DNA from 2 places in the Streptomyces sp. NPDC056169 genome. Region 2 is predicted to be linked to the other one. Evidence: predicted binding sites of a transcription regulator. Region 2 holds the regulator's gene; the other holds the start of a gene.
What was found. Region 2 encodes HspR, which represses chaperone genes until heat shock. Its sites were predicted from a motif close to TTGAGNNNNNNNNNCTCAA; they were not measured.

Region 1 (9,471 bases), on a different contig from region 2:
TCCGCAGCAAGGAGGACCTGCTCCTCTCGGTCCTCGGGCAGAGCGAGCAGCACGACATGGAGCGGCTGTTCAGCGTCGCGCCCGAGTCGTACGCGGCCTACCTGGAGACCGTGGTCGCGCTGGTCGAGGAGAACACCCGGCGCCCCGGCATCGTCCGGATGTACAACGTCCTGGTGGGCGAGTCCGGCAACGTCGGCCACCCCGCCCACCAGTACTTCAAGGAGCGCTACGCGCGCGTGCTCCAGCACACGGTCGACCTCCTGGAGGAGGCCGTGCGGCGCGGCGAACTGCGCGCCGACCTCGACTGCCGGGCCGTCGGCCAGGAGCACGTCGCCGTCATGGACGGCCTCCAGATCCAGTGGGCCCTCGACCCGGAGTCGATGGACATGCCCGCACGCGTCCGGTCCTTCCTGGGGCGGCAGTACGCGGAGATGGCGGCGCCGCAGGCGTGACGGCGGGGGTGCGCCGGGTCTGGCCGCCGCCTCCCGTCAGGCCGCCGCCTCCCTGGCCTTCCCCGCCTCCCACTCGTGGCCGATCGAGCGCATCAGCCTCGGGTACACGCCCAGGTAGCGGAAGGGCTTGATCCCCGCCATGTAGACGGCGCCGAGCACCCCGTTGGGCTTGACCAGGACGGCCATCCGGGCGCGGTGACGGTCGGGCTCGCCGGGAGTCGGGTCCGGAACCCAGCAGATGTGCATCACCGCGTGCACGGTCCGGTTGGCGGTCTCCGCCGCCCACTCGTCGTGCGTCTGGAAGACCGGCGTGAACGGCACCGCCCGCAGATCGGGCCCCTGCGTCCCCGCGCGCAGATCCTCCGGCAGTCGCGTCCGGAGGGAACCCACCCGCCCGTCGAGGCCAGCGGCGGCCTTGTCCCAGCCGAGCAGTGCGCCCAGCTTCCAGCGGATCGCGAAGAGCGTGCGGATGACGGGTGCGGAGAGGGCGGTTCCGTCGCCGTTCGTGAACTGCCTTACGAGGCGGTCGAGTTCGTTCGGTCCGCCCGTGACGGGCAGCTCCCACACGTCCTCGACCTGGAAGTCCCCGGCGACCTCGTGGATCCGCCACGGGCGGGAGGTGTGCGCGGTGCGGGGAAGTCTCATGGTCGTACCCCTGTTCCTCCGTCGGTCCACCGCTCCCTGTCTGTACGGTGGCGTATAGATCAAGCGTAGACCCGTCTGTACGGCACCGTATAGTCGGGTCGAGGAGCGGCGAGGTGAGGAGGGACACACCATGGGCGCGATCCGCACACCCCGTGGCCGGTGGATCGAGGAAGGCCTCCGCGCGCTCGCGCGGGGCGGCCCGGAGGCCGTACGGATCGAACCGCTGGCCCAGGCCCTCGGCGTCAGCAAGGGCGGCTTCTACGGCTACTTCACCAACCGCGACGCCCTGCTCGCCGAGATGCTCGATACCTGGGAGCGCGAGGTCTCCGAAGCGGTCATCGAGCGGATCGAGAGCGGCGGGGGAGAGGGCCGCGCCAAACTCGGCCGGCTCTTCGACTTCGTCCAGGGCGTCGCCGAAGGACCGGTGACCGGCCTCACCGTCGACCTCGCCGTCCGCGACTGGGCCCGGCGCGACGAGACCGTCGCCGCACGCCTCCGCCGCACCGACAACCGGCGCATGGAGTACCTGCGTTCGCTCTTCCGGGACTTCTGCGCCGACGAGGACGACGTCGAGGTCCGCTGCCTGATCGTCTTCTCGCTGCGCGTGGCCGACCGCTTCATCGCGGTCGACCACGGCGGGCGTACGCCGGCGGAGATGGCGGAGCTGACGAGGGAGTGGCTGCTGAGGTAGGCGTGATGGCGCTTTCGCGCCGCGGCTCAGGCCTCGCCGGCCGTGCGCCGGGCGCCCCGCCACGCGTACAGCGCCGTGCCGGCGGCGAGGCAGAGGGCGGCAGCCGTCCAGGCCTCGCCCTCCGGGCCGGGGCGGGTCGCCCAGCCCCACCAGACCGCGCCGCCGGTCGCGTCCGAGGGGGCCGCGAGATAGGCCGCGCCCACGTAGAAGGTCGGCGGCAGCCAGCTCAGCCGGGCGCCGACGAGGGCCGCAGAAGCCGCCGTCATCCCCACCAGGCCCAGGGTGTTGCGTACGGCGGCGGGCGCGCCGAACACCTCCGCGTGACCCGGCACCGCGAGAGCGAGCAGGGCCACGGCCGGAGCGGTCGGGGCGAGGAGGTGCGCCAGGCGGCGCGGCCACCAGGCGCGTACCGCCGTGCGGTCCAGCTCGTCGCTCGGCGTGTGCAGACTGGTGCCGATCGCGCCCGCCGCGAGCAGCGGGCCGAGGAGCACGACCGGCAGCCGCGCGGTGTGGTCGAAGTCCGCCGCCGACACCAGCCGCTCGGCCGCCCAGGCAGCGGCCACCGCCGTGGCGAGCAGGGCGGCCAGCGCACCGGGCAGGCCGCGGGAGCGCAGATAGAGGCTCAGCGGGGGGAGCTTCACGGGATCGGCACCTCGTCCGGACGGCAGGTGTTCGCGGCCAGGTAGCGGGTCAGGTAATCGCGCTGTTCGGCCGGTGACTTGGCGTTCAGCCGGTCGATGTACGGCTGGGCGCCGGTGGTGGCGGGGCCGTAGTCGTCCGTTGTCGGCGCCAGCCATTCGATGACGGCGAGATTGACGAGGCTCGCCCGCTCGGCGTTCGGGCCCGTGCCGTCACCGGGGCGGCAGGTGTCCGAGAACAGCCAGGACACGGCCGAGTTGAGGTACAGCGCCGGTCGCGCGAGCCGGTCGCGCACCGCGTCCTGCCGGGCGTCCGGCAGCGCGACGTCCCCGGGGCCGGCGGGTCCGCCCGGGCCGCTCACCCAGCGGACCGGGGCGCCGGGCACCCCCTTGAGGCGCGCGTTCAGCGGGGCGAGCGCTGCCGAGACGTCGGGCAGCAGGTCCTCGTCCACCGCCGTCAGGCACACCTGCGGCGTGCCGGTGTCGCAGACCTGCCGGGACAGGGCCGGGTCAGGGCGCCACGGACCCTCGTCCGGCGGCAGGCGCAGGATCAGGGTCGCGGCGCCGATCGCGACCGCCAGCGGGACCAGGGCGAGCGGCCGGAGGCGCGCCGAGCGCAGCCCGTACGCGAGGACCGCGGCGAGTGCGAGACCCGCCGCCCAAGCCATCGCCGCCGGGCCGTACCACCACACCGGCCGGTCCCAGAAGAACTGGTGCTCGCCGGCCGGTCCGAGCCAGCGCGAGGGGCCCTGCCGGTACGCGGCGAGGCCCAGCACGACGTACCCGACGATCCCCAGGAGCGGGGCCGCCAGCCGCCACCGGACCGTTCGCCCGGCGAGATGGCCGAGCGCGCCGAGGGCGGCGACGGCCATCGCGTCGGCGGCGAGGAGTTCGAGGAAGGGGCGCCCGGCAGAGACGTACGGCCAGGTGGCGAGGGCACAGACGGCGTCGGCGAACAGCACGCCGGCGGCGGGCCAGAGCGCGGACGGGGCCACCGCGACCAGGAGGCGGCGCAGCGGGGAGCGCGGGACGGACTCCCACAGGTCGTTCGTCCCGCGCCGCCGGTCCCGGCCGCCCTGCCAGCAGCCCGCCGCGAGCGCGAGGGGCCCGCCGAGCAGACCGGCGGCGACGTGCAGCAGGTTCGTCACGTCGGCCCAACGGCCCTGCCACTCGGGCGCCTTGCCGTACATCGTCACCAGGACGGTGACGGCGACGGCGGCGCCGGTCCACGGCCCGAGGCCGCGGCGCAGCTCGGTGCGGAGGGGGGAGGGCGGGCGCGCGGGCGTCCGTTCCTCCGTGCCGGGCGGGGTGAGGGTCGCGGTCACCGCAGCGCCTCCTTCGTACGCACCGCGCCGGCTCCGGCGCTCGCGCGGTGGGCGCGCAGGGCGGCCGTGTAGCCGCGCTCGATCGCCTGCGTCGCCGAGTCGCCGGGTACGTCCGACTCGCCGCCGAGCGCGGCCAGTTCTGCGGTCGTCCCGCGAAACGCGAGCCGCCCCGACTCGATCAGGGTGACCTCCGTGCAGGCCGCGGCCACGTCCTCCACCAGATGCGTGGAGACCACCACCGTCGCTTCCGTGCCGAGCTCCCGCAGCAGCTCGCGGAAGTCGACCCGCTGCTCCGGGTCGAGGCCCGCCGTCGGCTCGTCGAGCAGCAGCAACTCCGGTTCGTTCACGATCGCCTGCGCGATGCCCGCCCGCCGGACCATGCCGCCCGACAGCGTCTTCATCCGCGCGTCGATCCGGCCGCCGAGCCCGACGCGCTCGACGGCCCGCTCCACGGCCGCCCCGGCCCGGTCCGCCGGCACCTCCTTCAGCCAGGCCACGTACGCGACGAACTCCCGGACCGTGAAGGCCGGGTAGAAGCCGAACTCCTGCGGCAGATAGCCGAGCCGGCGCCGGATCGCGGTGCGTTCACGGTGGCCCGCGACGTCCCCGCCGAGCAGCTCCACCCGCCCGGCGGCGGGCGCGGCGACCGTCGCGAGGACCCGGATGAGCGAGGTCTTCCCGGCGCCGTTGGGGCCGAGCAGGCCGTGGACGCCGGGGGAGAGGGACAGGTCGAGCGCGTCGAGGGCGACGGTGCGGCGGTGCCGGACGGTCAGTCCGGTCACCGCGACCGTGGCGGGCTGGTTCACCGGGTCTCCAGGTGGTCGAAGGAACGGCGCCGCAGCGCGAGGAGGGCCCCGCAGGCGAGTGCCGCCGCGGCCCAACTCCCTTGCGCTGCCGGGCCGGAGAAGTAGCGGGCGAGCGCGGCGGCACCGTCCGTGCCGGCCGCCGACGGCCCGAGGAGCGGGCCCGTCACGGCGAGCAGCCACCCGCAGGCGAGGGTCGCGGCCGCCGCCCGGCAGCCGACGAACGAGCCGAGCGCGAGGGCGGCCAGGGCCAGCGCGAGCCCCGGCAGCAGCCAGGCGGCCGCCCCCGGGAAGCCGGCCACCGGCGGCAGCAGCGCCCCGCCCGCCGTCAGCAGCGGCACGCAGACCGCGAGCACGGCGGCGGTACGGGTGAGGAGCAGCCGCAGCCCGCCGGAGGGGGTGGCGGCGGTGATCTCGTACAGGGGGTCGGCGTGGCGTCCGTACGAGACGGCGACCCCGCCCAGCGGGAGGACCGGGGAGAGCGCGAGCAGCCAGCTCCGCGCGCCCTGGAACCCGGCGCCGTAGGCCAGGGCGAAGGCCCCGCCCAGGACGAGCGCCACGGCCACGACCCAGGAACCGCGCAGGGCGGGCCCGGCGGCCCACCAGAGCCGCGCCCACCGCCCGAGGGGGCTCCCGGCGGCGACGGCGACGGCCGGAACGGGCCGGTGTCCCACGGACGTCAGGAGCTCCGCCCGTACGGCGGCCAGCGCCGGGCCCGCGGCTCCGGCGCGTACGGCGGCCGAGACGCGGCCCGCGCAGGGGGAGCAGGACTCGACGTGCTTCTCCAGGGACCAGGCGTCCGTCTCGGGGGCGGCGCCCTCCGCGTACCGGAGGGCCAGCGCGTCGGTGACGTGCCAGCCGGTGGCGTGCAGGGGGGACGTCATGCGGTGCCTCCCAAGGGGTACGGGCCGCCGCCGGCGCCGAGGGCGGCGCGCAGCTCGCGGCGGGCGCGCAGGGCGCGGGTCTTGACGGTGCCCTCGGGTATGCCGAGCAGCCGGGCGGTCTCGCGGGTCGTAAGACCGTCGACGACGGTCGCCCGCAGGACCTCGGCGAGCTCGGGCGAGATCCGGTCGAGGGCGGCGCCCACCTCGCCGTACTCCAGGCCCGCGAGGACCCGCTCCTCGGCGGAGGGCGCGGGCGCGGCGGGTTCCGGCGGCGCGGCCGCGGCCCGTTCGGTGCGTTCGGCGCGGGCCCGGGCGCGCTGGGCGTCGACGAGCCGCCGGGCGGCGATCACCCAGAGCCAGCCGCCGGCCTCGCCCCGGCCGCGGTGGCCGCCGGCCGAGCGCCAGACCGTGACGAAGGTGTCCTGGAGGACCTCCCGCACGGTCTCCTCGTCGGAACAGCGGCGGGCGAGCCGGGCGTGCAGCCAGCCCGCGTGCCGGTCGTAGAGGACGGCGAGCGCCTCGGTGTCCCCCCGGGCGACCGCGCGCAGCAGCGCCGCGTCGTCGTCCTCGTCTCCCCCTGCGGGGCCTCCCCCTGAGGGGCGCAACAGTCTCACGCCCTCTCTATCGCGCACGGACCCCTGTTCGGTTCACGGCGGGGGCCGTCCCCCGCTCAGGGGCTCGTCGGCGGGCCGCCCTCCGGGAGGGCGGCGAAGACGCGCTGGAGGGCCGGCGGGCGTTCGCCGTCGCCCGCGACGACGAGACGGCCGCGGTACGTGAGGGAGTACTGGAACCCGTCGGCGACCGGGCTGCCGGTGGGCCGGCTCGGGACCCGCGCGTACGCCGGGTCCTCCAGGGCGGCCCGCAGCTCGGCGACCTCGGCGGGCGTCTGCTGCCCGGTCCGGGGCGGCTTATGGCCGGAGCGGCTGGTCCAGCTGCCGTCGTCGTGGACGACGAGCTGATTGCGGACCCCGGCGAAGCCACCGCTGACGACGACCTCGACGAGGACCTCGGCGGGCCGTGGCTCGTCGCGAGGTGCGGTCGGCGTCGGGGTCGGGGTCGGAGCGGCTGTGCGGGTCGGCTCAGGCGTACCGCTCGGCCCCTGGGACTCCTGCGGCGCCTGGGACTGCTGCGGCTCCTGCGGCTCCGAGGACTGCTGCGGCTCCGGGGGCGCGCTCACCCCCGTCGCGGGCGGGCCGCCCGGTGTGGGCGGCACCCCGGGCCCGCAGGCGCTCGCGCCGCCGGCCAGGACCGCCGCAAGCAGCAGGGCCCCGCACCACTTCCCCCGTACGCCTCGGCCTCGCACCATGGATCGAGCATGCCCCGTACGGGGTCCCCCGCGCAGCCGGACGGTCAGGTTCCCGACCGGATGATCCCGGTGAGGGGCCCGCGGTAGCGCCAGTCGAGGGAGTCGTACAGCGCGAGGCCGTCCGTGGTCGCGGCCAGCACCCCGGTCTCGGCCCCGGCCTGCGCGGCGGCGGCCTCCAGGGTGCGCATGACGTTCGCGCCGAGGCCGCGCCGCCGGTGCGCGGGGTCGGTCTCGATCTGGTCGGCGACGGCGGTGGATCCCGTCGGGGCGATCTGGCCGCGCGCGGCGAGGGTGCCGTCCGGGGCGAGGACGCGGACCCGGATGACCCCGTCCCGGACCTCGGTGGTCCGCGCGTACCCCTCCGGCGGCGCGGGGCGGGCGCCCGGGTCCAGCGGCTTGACCATCATGAAGCCCGGGTCGTCGGGGACCGTCCACTCCGGGGTGATCCAGGGCGCCACCTCCTCAGGGGTGGCCATCACCTTGAGCCAGCTGTACGGCTCGGTGAGCGCCTCGCAGAGCGCGCCGACGGAGGCCGCGTCGGGGGCGGGCAGGACGTGCCGCACGACGTGCCGGGGCAGGCCGACGTCGATCCGGTAGCCCCAGGGCTCGACGACGGCGGGCGGGGTCTCCCGGGAGACGGTCCAGCCGGCCACCCAGGCGGAGGTAATAGCTGATATGTCCATAGGGTCATTACATCGGCAGTCGATGGTCCGGCGGAAGGGTGATCGCTCAGAGCGAACTGCCGCTGGGGAACATTCCTGGGCTCACGTGCATTGAGTCCGTACAGCTCAACTTGACTGCCGAAGGGGAGATCATGGCTTCTGCGTCCACGGCGTCCGCGCCGCTCACTCTGCCTGTGCTGCCGCTCGACGACGAGGTCGTGCTGCCCGGAATGGTGGTGCCGCTGGACCTGTCCGACACCGACGTACGGGCCGCCGTCGAGGCCGCCCAGGCCGCCGCCCGCCCGGAAAGCGGCAAACCGCGGGTGCTGCTCGTGCCCCGCGTCGACGGGACCTACGCCGGCACCGGCGTCCTCGGCACCGTCGAGCAGGTGGGACGCCTGTCCGACGGCGACCCCGGCGCGCTGATCCGCGCCCTCGGCCGCGTCCGCATCGGCGCCGGCACGACCGGACCCGGCGGCGCCCTCTGGGTCGAGGGCAGCGCCGTCGAGGAGACCCTGCCCGACCCGCTGCCCGGCTCCGTGACCGAGCTGGTCAGGGAGTACAAGGCGCTGGCCACCAGCTGGCTCAAGAAGCGCGGCGCCTGGCAGGTCGTCGACCGCGTCCAGCAGATCGACGGCGTCGGCGCCCTCGCCGACAACTCCGGCTACTCGCCCTTCCTCACCGTCGAGCAGAAGGTCGAGCTCCTGGAGACCGCCGACCCGGTCGCCCGCCTCAAGCTCGCCACCGCCCAGCTCCGCGAGCACCTCGCCGAGCAGGACGTCGCCGAGACCATCGCCAAGGACGTCCAGGAGGGCGTCGACAAGCAGCAGCGCGAGTTCCTCCTCCGCCGCCAGCTCGAAGCCGTCCGCAAGGAGCTCCGCGACCTCAACGGCGAGGCCGAGGGCGACGAGTCCGACGACTACCGCGCCCGCGTCGAGGCCGCCGACCTGCCCGAGAAGGTCCGCGAGGCGGCCCTCAAGGAGGTCGAGAAGCTGGAGCGGTCCAGCGACCAGTCCCCGGAGGGCTCCTGGATCCGCACCTGGCTCGACACCGTCCTCGAACTGCCCTGGAACGAGCGCACGGAGGATCAGTACGACATCCCCGGCGCCCAGGCGATCCTCGACGCCGAGCACGCGGGCCTGGAGGACGTGAAGGAGCGCATCACCGAGTACCTCGCCGTGCGCAAGCGCCGCGCCGAACGCGGCCTCGGCGTCGTCGGCGGCCGCCGCGGCGGAGCCGTCCTCGCCCTCGTCGGCCCGCCCGGCGTCGGCAAGACCTCGCTCGGCGAGTCCGTCGCCCACGCGATGGGCCGCAAGTTCGTCCGCGTCGCCCTCGGCGGCGTCCGCGACGAGGCCGAGATCCGCGGCCACCGGCGGACCTACGTCGGCGCCCTGCCCGGCCGGATCGTCCGGGCGATCAAGGAAGCCGGGTCCATGAACCCGGTGGTCCTGCTCGACGAGATCGACAAGGTCGGCTCCGACTTCCGGGGCGACCCGGCGGCAGCCCTCCTCGAAGTCCTGGACCCCGCCCAGAACCACACCTTCCGCGACCACTACCTGGAGGTCGAACTCGACCTCTCCGACGTCGTCTTCCTGGCCACGGCCAACGTGCTCGAAGCCATCCCTGAGGCCCTGCTCGACCGCATGGAGCTGGTCAGGCTCGACGGGTACACCGAGGACGAGAAGGTCGTCATCGCCCGCGACCACCTGCTCCCGCGCCAGCTGGAGCGGGCCGGCCTGGAGCCGGGCGAGGTCGTCCTGGAGGACGCCTCCCTGCGCAGGCTCGCCGGCGAGTACACCCGGGAGGCCGGCGTCCGCACCCTGGAGCGCGCCATCGCCCGGCTGCTCCGGAAGGTCACGGCCCAGCACGAACTGGGCGACCGCGAGCTGCCGTTCACGGTCACGCCGGACGACCTGCGGGACCTGATCGGCCGCCCGCACCACGTGCCCGAGTCCGCGCAGGACCCGGCGGAGCGCCGCACGGCGGTGCCGGGCGTCGCCACCGGACTCGCGGTGACCGGCGCGGGCGGTGACGTCCTCTTCGTGGAGGCGTCCCTCGCCGACCC
Region 2 (9,471 bases):
CGAAGAACGGCGAGGTGCTCGTCGGCGAGGTGGCCAAGCGTCAGGCCGTCACCAACGTCGACAGGACCATCCGGTCGGTCAAGCGCCACATGGGCACTGACTGGAAGATCGAGATCGACGGCAAGAACTTCAACCCGCAGCAGATGAGCGCCTTCATCCTGCAGAAGCTCAAGCGTGACGCCGAGGCGTACCTGGGCGAGAAGGTCGTCGACGCGGTCATCACCGTCCCGGCGTACTTCAACGACTCCGAGCGCCAGGCCACCAAGGAGGCCGGTGAGATCGCGGGCCTCAACGTCCTGCGCATCGTCAACGAGCCGACCGCGGCCGCCCTGGCCTACGGCCTCGACAAGGACGACCAGACGATCCTCGTCTTCGACCTCGGTGGCGGCACCTTCGACGTGTCCCTCCTGGAGATCGGCGACGGCGTCGTCGAGGTGAAGGCCACCAACGGTGACAACCACCTCGGTGGTGACGACTGGGACCAGCGCGTCGTCGACTACCTGGTGACGCAGTTCCAGAACGGCCACGGCGTGGACCTCGCCAAGGACAAGATGGCGCTCCAGCGTCTGCGCGAGGCCGCCGAGAAGGCGAAGATCGAGCTCTCGTCCTCGACGGAGACCTCGATCAACCTGCCCTACATCACGGCCTCCGCCGAGGGCCCGCTGCACCTGGACGAGAAGCTCACGCGCGCCCAGTTCCAGCAGCTCACCTCGGACCTGCTCGACCGCTGCAAGGTGCCGTTCCACAACGTCATCAAGGACGCGGGCATCGAGCTCCGCGAGATCGACCACGTCGTTCTCGTCGGTGGTTCGACCCGTATGCCGGCCGTCGCCGAGCTCGTCAAGGAGCTGACCGGCGGTCAGGACGCCAACAAGGGCGTCAACCCGGACGAGGTCGTCGCCATCGGCGCCGCGCTCCAGGCCGGTGTCCTCAAGGGTGAGGTCAAGGACGTCCTGCTCCTCGACGTGACCCCGCTGTCCCTCGGCATCGAGACCAAGGGAGGGATCATGACCAAGCTCATCGAGCGCAACACCACGATCCCGACCAAGCGGTCCGAGATCTTCACGACGGCCGAGGACAACCAGCCGTCCGTGCAGATCCAGGTCTACCAGGGCGAGCGCGAGATCGCGGCGTACAACAAGAAGCTCGGCATGTTCGAGCTGACCGGTCTGCCGCCGGCGCCGCGTGGCGTCCCGCAGATCGAGGTCGCCTTCGACATCGACGCCAACGGCATCATGCACGTGACCGCGAAGGACCTCGGCACGGGCAAGGAGCAGAAGATGACCGTCACCGGCGGCTCCTCGCTCGCCAAGGACGAGGTCGACCGCATGCGCCAGGAGGCCGAGCAGTACGCGGACGAGGACCACCGTCGCCGCGAGGCCGCCGAGTCCCGCAACCAGGGCGAGCAGCTCGTCTACCAGACGGAGAAGTTCCTCAAGGACAACGAGGACAAGGTCCCCGGTGACGTCAAGGCCGAGGTCGAGGCCGCGCTCGTCGAGCTGAAGGAGAAGCTCAAGGGCGAGGACACCGCCGAGATCCGCACCGCCACCGAGAAGGTCGCTGCCGTCTCGCAGAAGCTCGGCCAGGCCCTCTACGCCGACGCGCAGGGCGCGCAGGCCGCGGGCGACGCCGGTGCCGGCCAGGCGCAGGCCGACGACGACGTCGTCGACGCCGAGATCATCGACGACGAGCCCAAGAAGGGCGGTCAGGCGTGACCGAGGAGACCCCGGGCTTCGAGGAGAAGTCCGACGTCCCCTCCGGCGCCACCCCTGACGACGCCGCCGAGGCCGCCGACTCCTCCACGGAGGAGAAGGCGGCCCCGGCCGGGGACGCAAGCAGCCAGAAGTCGGCCGGTACCGCGGGCCTCACCGCCCAGCTGGACCAGGTCCGTTCCGCGCTCGACGAGCGCACCGCGGACCTCCAGCGGCTCCAGGCCGAATACCAGAACTACCGCCGCCGCGTGGAGCGGGACCGGGTCACGGTCAAGGAGATCGCCGTTGCGACGCTCCTGTCCGAGCTCCTGCCCGTCCTCGACGACGTCGGCAGGGCCCGGGACCACGGCGAGCTCCTGGGCGGGTTCAAGTCGGTGGCCGAATCGCTGGAGACCGTCGTCGCCAAGATGGGTCTGCAGCAGTTCGGCAAGGAGGGCGAGCCCTTCGACCCGACGATCCACGAGGCCCTGATGCACTCGTACGCGCCGGACGTCACCGAGACGACGTGCGTGGCGATCCTGCAGCCTGGGTACCGGATCGGCGAGCGGACCATCAGGCCCGCCCGGGTCGCGGTGGCCGAGCCCCAGCCGGGCGCCACGCCCGGCACCAAGGAAGAGAAGGCCGACGAGGAGAGCGGTGCCCCCGAAGAGGGGTGACGCAATGATCGTCCGGAAGGAGGGACGTCGATGAGCACGAAGGACTTCGTCGAGAAGGACTACTACAAGGTTCTCGGCGTCCCCAAGGACGCCACCGAGGCCGAGATCAAGAAGGCGTACCGGAAGCTCGCCCGCGAGAACCACCCGGACGCCAACAAGGGCGACACCAAGGCCGAGGAGCGCTTCAAGGAGATCTCCGAGGCCAACGACATCCTCGGCGACCCCAAGAAGCGCAAGGAGTACGACGAGGCGCGCGCCCTCTTCGGGAACGGCGGCTTCCGGGCCGGCGGCCCGGGCGGCGGCGGCTCGTTCAACTTCGACCTGGGCGACCTCTTCGGAGGCGCCCAGGGCGGCCCCGGCGGAGCCGGTGGCTTCGGCGGCGGTGGCGGCATCGGGGATGTCTTCGGCGGCCTGTTCAACCGCGGGGCGGGCACGGGTACGCGTACCCAGCCGCGCCGCGGCCAGGACATCGAGTCCGAGGTGACGCTCAGCTTCATCGAGGCCGTCGAGGGCGCGACCGTACCGCTGCGGATGTCCAGCCAGCAGCCGTGCACGGCGTGCTCGGGCACCGGCGACAAGAACGGCACGCCCCGCGTGTGCCCGACCTGCGTCGGCACCGGACAGGTCTCGCGCGGCAGCGGCGGCGGGTTCTCCCTCACCGACCCGTGCGTCGACTGCAAGGGTCGCGGCCTCATCGCCGAGAACCCCTGCGACGTCTGCAAGGGCAGCGGGCGGGCCAAGTCCTCCCGCACCATGCAGGTCCGCATCCCGTCGGGTGTCTCCGACGGGCAGCGGATCCGGCTGCGGGGCAAGGGCGCGCCGGGCGAGCGCGGCGGGCAGAACGGCGACCTGTACGTCGTCGTGCACGTCGACGACCACGCGGTCTTCGGCCGCAAGGACGACAACCTCACCGTCACGGTGCCGGTCTCCTTCACGGAGGCGGCGCTCGGCGGCGAGATCAAGGTGCCGACCCTCGGCGGCCCCGCGGTCACGCTCAAGCTGCCCGCCGGCACGCCGAACGGCCGGACCATGCGCGCCCGTGGCAAGGGCGCGGTCCGCAAGGACGGCACCCGCGGCGACCTGCTCGTCACGGTGGAGGTCGCGGTGCCCAAGGAGCTGGACGACAAGGCACGTGAGGCCCTGGAGACCTTCCGCGAGGCGACCGCCTCCGAGGACCCCCGGGCGGAGCTGTTCCAGGCCGCGAAGGGAGCGTGACCCCGTGGACGGGCGCCGACGCAATCCGTACGAACTGACCGACGAGTCGCCGGTGTACGTCATCTCGGTGGCGGCCCAGCTCTCCGGTCTGCACCCGCAGACCCTGCGGCAGTACGACCGTCTCGGTCTGGTCTCCCCGGACCGTACGGCGGGCCGCGGCCGGCGCTACTCGGCCCGTGACATCGAGCTGCTCCGTCAGGTGCAGCAGCTGTCGCAGGACGAGGGCATCAACCTCGCGGGCATCAAGCGGATCATCGAACTGGAGAACCAGGTCGCGGCGCTGCAGAGCCGGATCGCCGAGCTGTCGGCCGCGGTCGACGGCGCGGCGGCGGCGATGCGGCAGCGCGAGGCCCAGGTGCACGCCTCGTACCGGCGCGACCTGGTGCCGTACCAGGACGTGCAGCAGGCGAGCGCGCTGGTGGTCTGGCGTCCGAAGCGCGGGGAATAGCTCTCACAGCCCGTACGACGGGGCCCCCTCCACGACGGTGGAGGGGGCCTCGTCGTATGCCGGTACGTCAGGGGATCAGCTCGCCCACGATGTCGCCGACGGTCTCCCACCACGGCGAGGCGCCCGTGCCGAACGCGGCGGCGAGGGCCGTGCCGAGGGCCCGGTCGCGCGGGGTGGGGTCGTCCTCCCACGTGTCGACGACCCTGCCGTCGCCCGAGCAGAGGAGGGTGCCGACGCGGCGTCCGTCGCGGGTGAGCCGGCTGTCGTCGTACCCGCAGGGCACGAGCCGGTAGCGGACCCCGTCGGTCCGTACGTCGACCCGGTAGGAGGACCGCAGGAGCCGCCCGCGCGCGGGCCGGATGGCGGCCGGTTCGCCGTCCACGGTGAGCGTGAGCAGGGCGGGCTTGCGGGTCCCGATGGGGATGTGGGGGTCGGGGTCGGTCCCCGGGGCCCGGACGAGCTCCACGGTCGGCAGCCCGTGGCCGGAGACGCGGAGCGTGCCCGCGGGTCCGTCGAGGTCGATCTGTACGTACACGCTGGTCAGTTGTCCCGTTCGAGGATGCCGGACTGGGCGATGAGATAGCCGAGCTGGGCGCGGCTGCCGCTGCCGAGGGCGGCGGCGAGTTTGGCGATGTGGGCGCGGCAGGTCCGGACGTTCATGCCGAGGCGGCGGGCGATGGCCTCGTCGACGTGGCCCTCGACGAGGAGCTTGGCGATGGAGCGCTGGACGCCGCCGATGCCGTCGGTCTTGATGTCGTACGGGATCTCCTCGCGGATCGGCACCGCGAGCTGCCAGAACTGGTCGAAGACGCCGCCGAGGTAGGCGACCAGGCCGGGGTGGCGCAGTTCCAGGGCGACCTGGCGGTCGCTGCGGGCCGGGACGAAGGCGACCTCGCGGTCGACGATGATCAGCCGGTCGATGATCTCTTCCAGCGTGCGCACCTGGACCTCGGGGCCGACGTGCTCCAGGTAGGTCAGGGTGAGCTCGGTGTGGCGGGCCGTGTGCTGGTAGAGGGTGCGCATGCTGATGCCGCGGCCGAGGAGCGGCGAGACGCGGTCGAGGGCTTCGCTGAGGGCCTGTGCGGGGCGTCCGCCGCCGGGCTGGACGGTGAGCAGTTCGTGGCGGCAGTTGGCGACGACGCGGTCGAGGGTCGAGTTGATGCGGTCGATGCCCTCGAGGACGGTGATGGCGTGCGTGGTGGGGGTGTCGTGGGCGCTGATGGCCATGAACGGCTCGAAAGCGTCCGAGAGGGCGACGGTGCGCCGGCGGCGGTCGAGTATTTCCCGTTCGATCGGCTGGAGGAGCTGGGCGAGGGCGGCCGAGGGGGGAACCGGGCGCAGCCACTGGGCGTCGTCCGGGTCGGGGTGGAGGAGCGAGAGATCGAGGAGGCAGGGGGCCTCCAAGGTCTCTGACCGGGCTATTCGTCCGGTCCGCAGGGCGGCCGCGTACAGCTCGGAGCCGGCTTTGCAGAGTTCGGCATACGAATGCGGGTGACCTGTTTCGTCCGCTTCTTTCCGCATATGTACACCCCCAGGCTCCTGCATCTCAGGAACATGATGCCTGGGTTTGGTGGTGCAGGTGCAGAGAGTAAGCCATCGTCTTACTCGCGGGGGTTGGTAAAGAGACGTTGCCTTCAAGTGAGGTTGCTCGGTGATGATGAAGAAGCTCATACGCACGGTGGCCGGTGTCGCCTTCATCGCGGCGGCCGCAGTGGGCGCCGTGGGAGTGACCCAGGACCCCGGCTGGCACACGGCGCCGGCCGAGGTACAGGCCGCTCCGCTGGACCCGGGCTGGCACCTGGTCGGCGACCCGGGCTGGAGCGTGGCCCCCGCGCAGGACCCCGGCTGGAATTAGACGGACGCATGAACGTACCCGATGACCCCAGGTTCCGCCGGGAGATGGCTTCGGCCTATCGGTCCGGCTGGCACTTCGTCGATCTCGCCACGGCCATCCCCCACCGTGGCGACGCGCTGAAGGTCACCCTCTTCGGAGAACCGATCGTCGTGGCACGCGAGCAGGACGAGGACGTCCGTGCTTACCGCTGTCTCCGCCGTCCCCGCGGTGCCCCGCAGCCCATCCGCTGTGCCATTCGGTACGGCATGATCTTCGTCAACCTCGACCAGCGGGACCACCAGCTGATCGAACCCGAGACCATCACCGCCACCCCCCGCAGTGCTTGAGCGATTCCCCCGTCGTTGTAGATCGCTCAGGCACTTCCCCCACACAGCGGCGCCATCGCGGACCTGAAACGCGATGGCGCCGCTGTGCTGCGCCCGCACACTCTCGGGCGCGGCCCCTTCCGGGCGCGGCCCCTTCTCAGGCGCGGCCCATCGCCCGTGTGAGGGCGATCTCGATGACGACCCGGTCCGGGTTCGGGGCCGGCGTGCGGCCGTACCGCTCGGCGTACCGGCCGACGGCGTCCGCGACGACCTCGGTCTCCGTACGGACGCGGGCGATGCCCTCCAGGGTGGCCCAGCGCCCCTTGTCGACCTGGCAGACCGCCACGCGCGCGCCGTCCGCGCCCGCCGCCAGCACGTTGGCGACCTTCCGGCTGTTCTTGTTGGTGATCACCCGGGCGTAGCCGCCCTCGGGGTCGTACGTGACGCCGACCGCCACCACGTGCGGGGTGCCGTCCGCGCGCGGGGTCGTCAGGGTGCACATGTGGTACTCGCGCCAGAAGCTGAGGTACGAGTCGGAAGGGTTCCTCGGGTCTGTGGCCATGCCCCGGAAACTACCCGGGGGAGAACTCCCTCCGAAAGCTTGAGTGGATTGGACTCAACTTTGTGTACGCTGGATGAGTCATAGGAGACGCATAGCCGTACGTACACCAAGGAGGAGCACCGCACGTGGACGTCGAACTGACCAACCGGAGCCGGGACGCGATCAACGCGGCCACGAGCCGCGCCGTGTCCGCGGGGAACCCGGATCTCATCCCGGCGCACTTGCTCCTGGCCCTGCTGGCGGGTCAGGACAACGAGAACATCACCGACCTGCTCGCCGCCGTCGAGGCCGACCAGGCGGTCGTGCGCTCCGGCGCGGAGCGGCTGATCGCCGCCCAGCCGAGCATCACGGGGTCCACGGTCGCGCCCCCGCAGCCCAACCGCGAGTTCCTCGCGGTCATCGCCGACGCCGACCGGCAGGCCAAGGAGCTCGGCGACGACTTCCTCTCCACCGAACACCTGCTCATCGGGATCGCCGCCAAGGGCGGCCAGGCCGGTGAGATCCTCGACCGGCAGGGCGCGAGCGCAGCGAAGCTGCTGGACGCCTTCGAGAAGAGCAGGGGAGGACGCCGGGTGACCACACCCGACCCGGAAGGGCAGTACAAGGCGCTGGAGAAGTTCGGCACGGACTTCACGGCCGCCGCGCGCGAGGGCAAGCTGGACCCGGTCATCGGCCGGGACCACGAGATCCGGCGCGTGGTGCAGGTGCTGTCCCGCCGCACCAAGAACAATCCGGTCCTCATCGGTGAGCCCGGCGTCGGCAAGACCGCCGTCGTCGAGGGCCTCGCCCAGCGGATCGTGAAGGGCGACGTACCCGAGTCGCTGAAGAACAAGCGGCTCGTCTCGCTCGACCTCGGCGCGATGGTCGCCGGAGCCAAGTACCGCGGCGAGTTCGAGGAGCGGCTGAAGACCGTCCTCTCCGAGATCAAGGCCAGCGACGGCCAGATCATCACCTTCATCGACGAGCTGCACACGGTCGTCGGCGCGGGCGCCGGCGGCGACTCCGCCATGGACGCGGGCAACATGCTCAAGCCCATGCTGGCCCGCGGCGAGCTGCGGATGGTCGGCGCGACCACCCTCGACGAGTACCGCGAGCGCATCGAGAAGGACCCCGCCCTGGAGCGCCGCTTCCAGCAGGTCCTCGTCGCCGAGCCGACGGTCGAGGACACCATCGCGATCCTCCGCGGCCTCAAGGGCCGGTACGAGGCGCACCACAAGGTGCAGATCAACGACTCCGCGCTGGTCGCCGCCGCGACCCTCTCCGACCGGTACATCACCTCGCGCTTCCTCCCCGACAAGGCCATCGACCTCGTCGACGAGGCGGCCTCCCGGCTCCGCATGGAGATCGACTCCTCGCCCGTCGAGATCGACGAGCTCCAGCGCTCGGTCGACCGGCTCCGCATGGAGGAGCTGGCGCTGAAGAACGAGACGGACGCGGCGAGCAAGCAGCGCCTGGAGAAGCTGCGGCGCGACCTCGCCGACCGCGAGGAGGAGCTGCGCGGTCTCACCGCCCGCTGGGAGAAGGAGAAGCAGTCCCTCAACCGGGTCGGCGAGCTGAAGGAACGGCTCGACGAGACCCGGGGCCGGGCCGAGCGCGCCCAGCGCGACGGCGACTTCGACACCGCCTCCAAGCTGCTGTACGGGGAGATCCCGAACCTGGAGCGGGAGCTGGCGGAGGCGAGCGAGGCCGAGGCCCAGCAGGAGTCGTCCAAGGACACCATGGTCAAGGAGGAGGTCGGCCCGGACGACATCGCGGACGTCGTCGGCGCCTGGACCGGCATCCCCGCCGGCCGTCTCCTGGAGGGCGAGACGCAGAAGCTGCTCCGCATGGAGGACGAGCTCGGCAGGCGGCTCATCGGCCAGTCCGAGGCCGTGCAGGCCGTCTCCGACGCCGTGCGCCGCACCCGCGCGGGCATCGCCGACCCCGACCGCCCCACGGGCTCGTTCCTCTTCCTCGGCCCCACGGGCGTCGGCAAGACCGAGCTGGCGAAGGCCCTCGCCGACTTCCTCTTCGACGACGAGCGGGCCATGATCCGCATCGACATGTCGGAGTACGGCGAGAAGCACTCCGTCGCCCGGCTCGTCGGCGCGCCCCCCGGCTACGTCGGCTACGAGGAGGGCGGCCAGCTCACGGAGGCGGTCCGCCGCCGCCCGTACAGCGTGGTCCTGCTCGACGAGGTCGAGAAGGCGCACCCGGAGGTCTTCGACGTCCTGCTCCAGGTCCTCGACGACGGCCGCCTCACCGACGGCCAGGGCCGGACCGTCGACTTCCGCAACACCATCCTGATCCTCACGTCGAACCTGGGCAGCCAGTACCTCGTCGACCCGCTGACCTCGGCGGACGTGAAGAAGCAGCAGGTCCTGGACGTCGTCAGGGCCAGCTTCAAGCCCGAGTTCCTCAACCGCCTCGACGACCTCGTCGTCTTCTCGGCGCTGGACCGGGCCGAGCTGGGCCGGATCGCACGGCTCCAGATCGACCGGCTCGCGAAGCGGCTCGCCGACCGGCGGCTCACCCTGGAGGTCACCCCGGAGGCCCTGGAGTGGCTCGCCGAGGAGGGCAACGACCCCGCGTACGGAGCCCGGCCGCTGCGCCGTCTGATCCAGACGGCGATCGGCGACCGGCTCGCGAAGGAGATCCTCGCGGGCGAGGTCGTCGACGGCGACACGGTCCGCGTGGACTGCTTCGAGGACGGTCTGATCGTCGGCCCGGCCCGGTGAC

Region 1: lon (endopeptidase La) is a predicted target of HspR. The motif match lies at 7,518-7,536, and genes of this name have one in related genera.

What each region holds. Positions count from the first base shown of each region.
Region 1 is NZ_JBHJUO010000005.1:278,110-287,580, reverse strand. Features, by position in the region: gene ACFC0G_RS10270 (TetR/AcrR family transcriptional regulator) at 1-452, shown strand, start outside; gene ACFC0G_RS10265 (DUF2867 domain-containing protein) at 489-1,097, opposite strand; gene ACFC0G_RS10260 (TetR/AcrR family transcriptional regulator) at 1,228-1,788, shown strand; gene ACFC0G_RS10255 (hypothetical protein) at 1,815-2,429, opposite strand; gene ACFC0G_RS10250 (hypothetical protein) at 2,426-3,751, opposite strand; gene ACFC0G_RS10245 (ABC transporter ATP-binding protein) at 3,748-4,557, opposite strand; gene ACFC0G_RS10240 (zf-HC2 domain-containing protein) at 4,554-5,438, opposite strand; gene ACFC0G_RS10235 (RNA polymerase sigma factor) at 5,435-6,052, opposite strand; gene ACFC0G_RS10230 (hypothetical protein) at 6,109-6,744, opposite strand; gene ACFC0G_RS10225 (GNAT family N-acetyltransferase) at 6,789-7,427, opposite strand; gene lon (endopeptidase La) at 7,559-9,471, shown strand, end outside.
Region 2 is NZ_JBHJUO010000015.1:234,967-244,437, reverse strand. Features, by position in the region: gene dnaK (molecular chaperone DnaK) at 1-1,715, shown strand, start outside; gene grpE (nucleotide exchange factor GrpE) at 1,712-2,368, shown strand; gene dnaJ (molecular chaperone DnaJ) at 2,399-3,583, shown strand; gene ACFC0G_RS25965 (heat shock protein transcriptional repressor HspR) at 3,588-4,031, shown strand; gene ACFC0G_RS25960 (hypothetical protein) at 4,099-4,566, opposite strand; gene ACFC0G_RS25955 (helix-turn-helix transcriptional regulator) at 4,572-5,552, opposite strand; gene ACFC0G_RS25950 (hypothetical protein) at 5,689-5,886, shown strand; gene ACFC0G_RS25945 (hypothetical protein) at 5,895-6,212, shown strand; gene ACFC0G_RS25940 (pyridoxamine 5'-phosphate oxidase family protein) at 6,349-6,753, opposite strand; gene clpB (ATP-dependent chaperone ClpB) at 6,879-9,470, shown strand.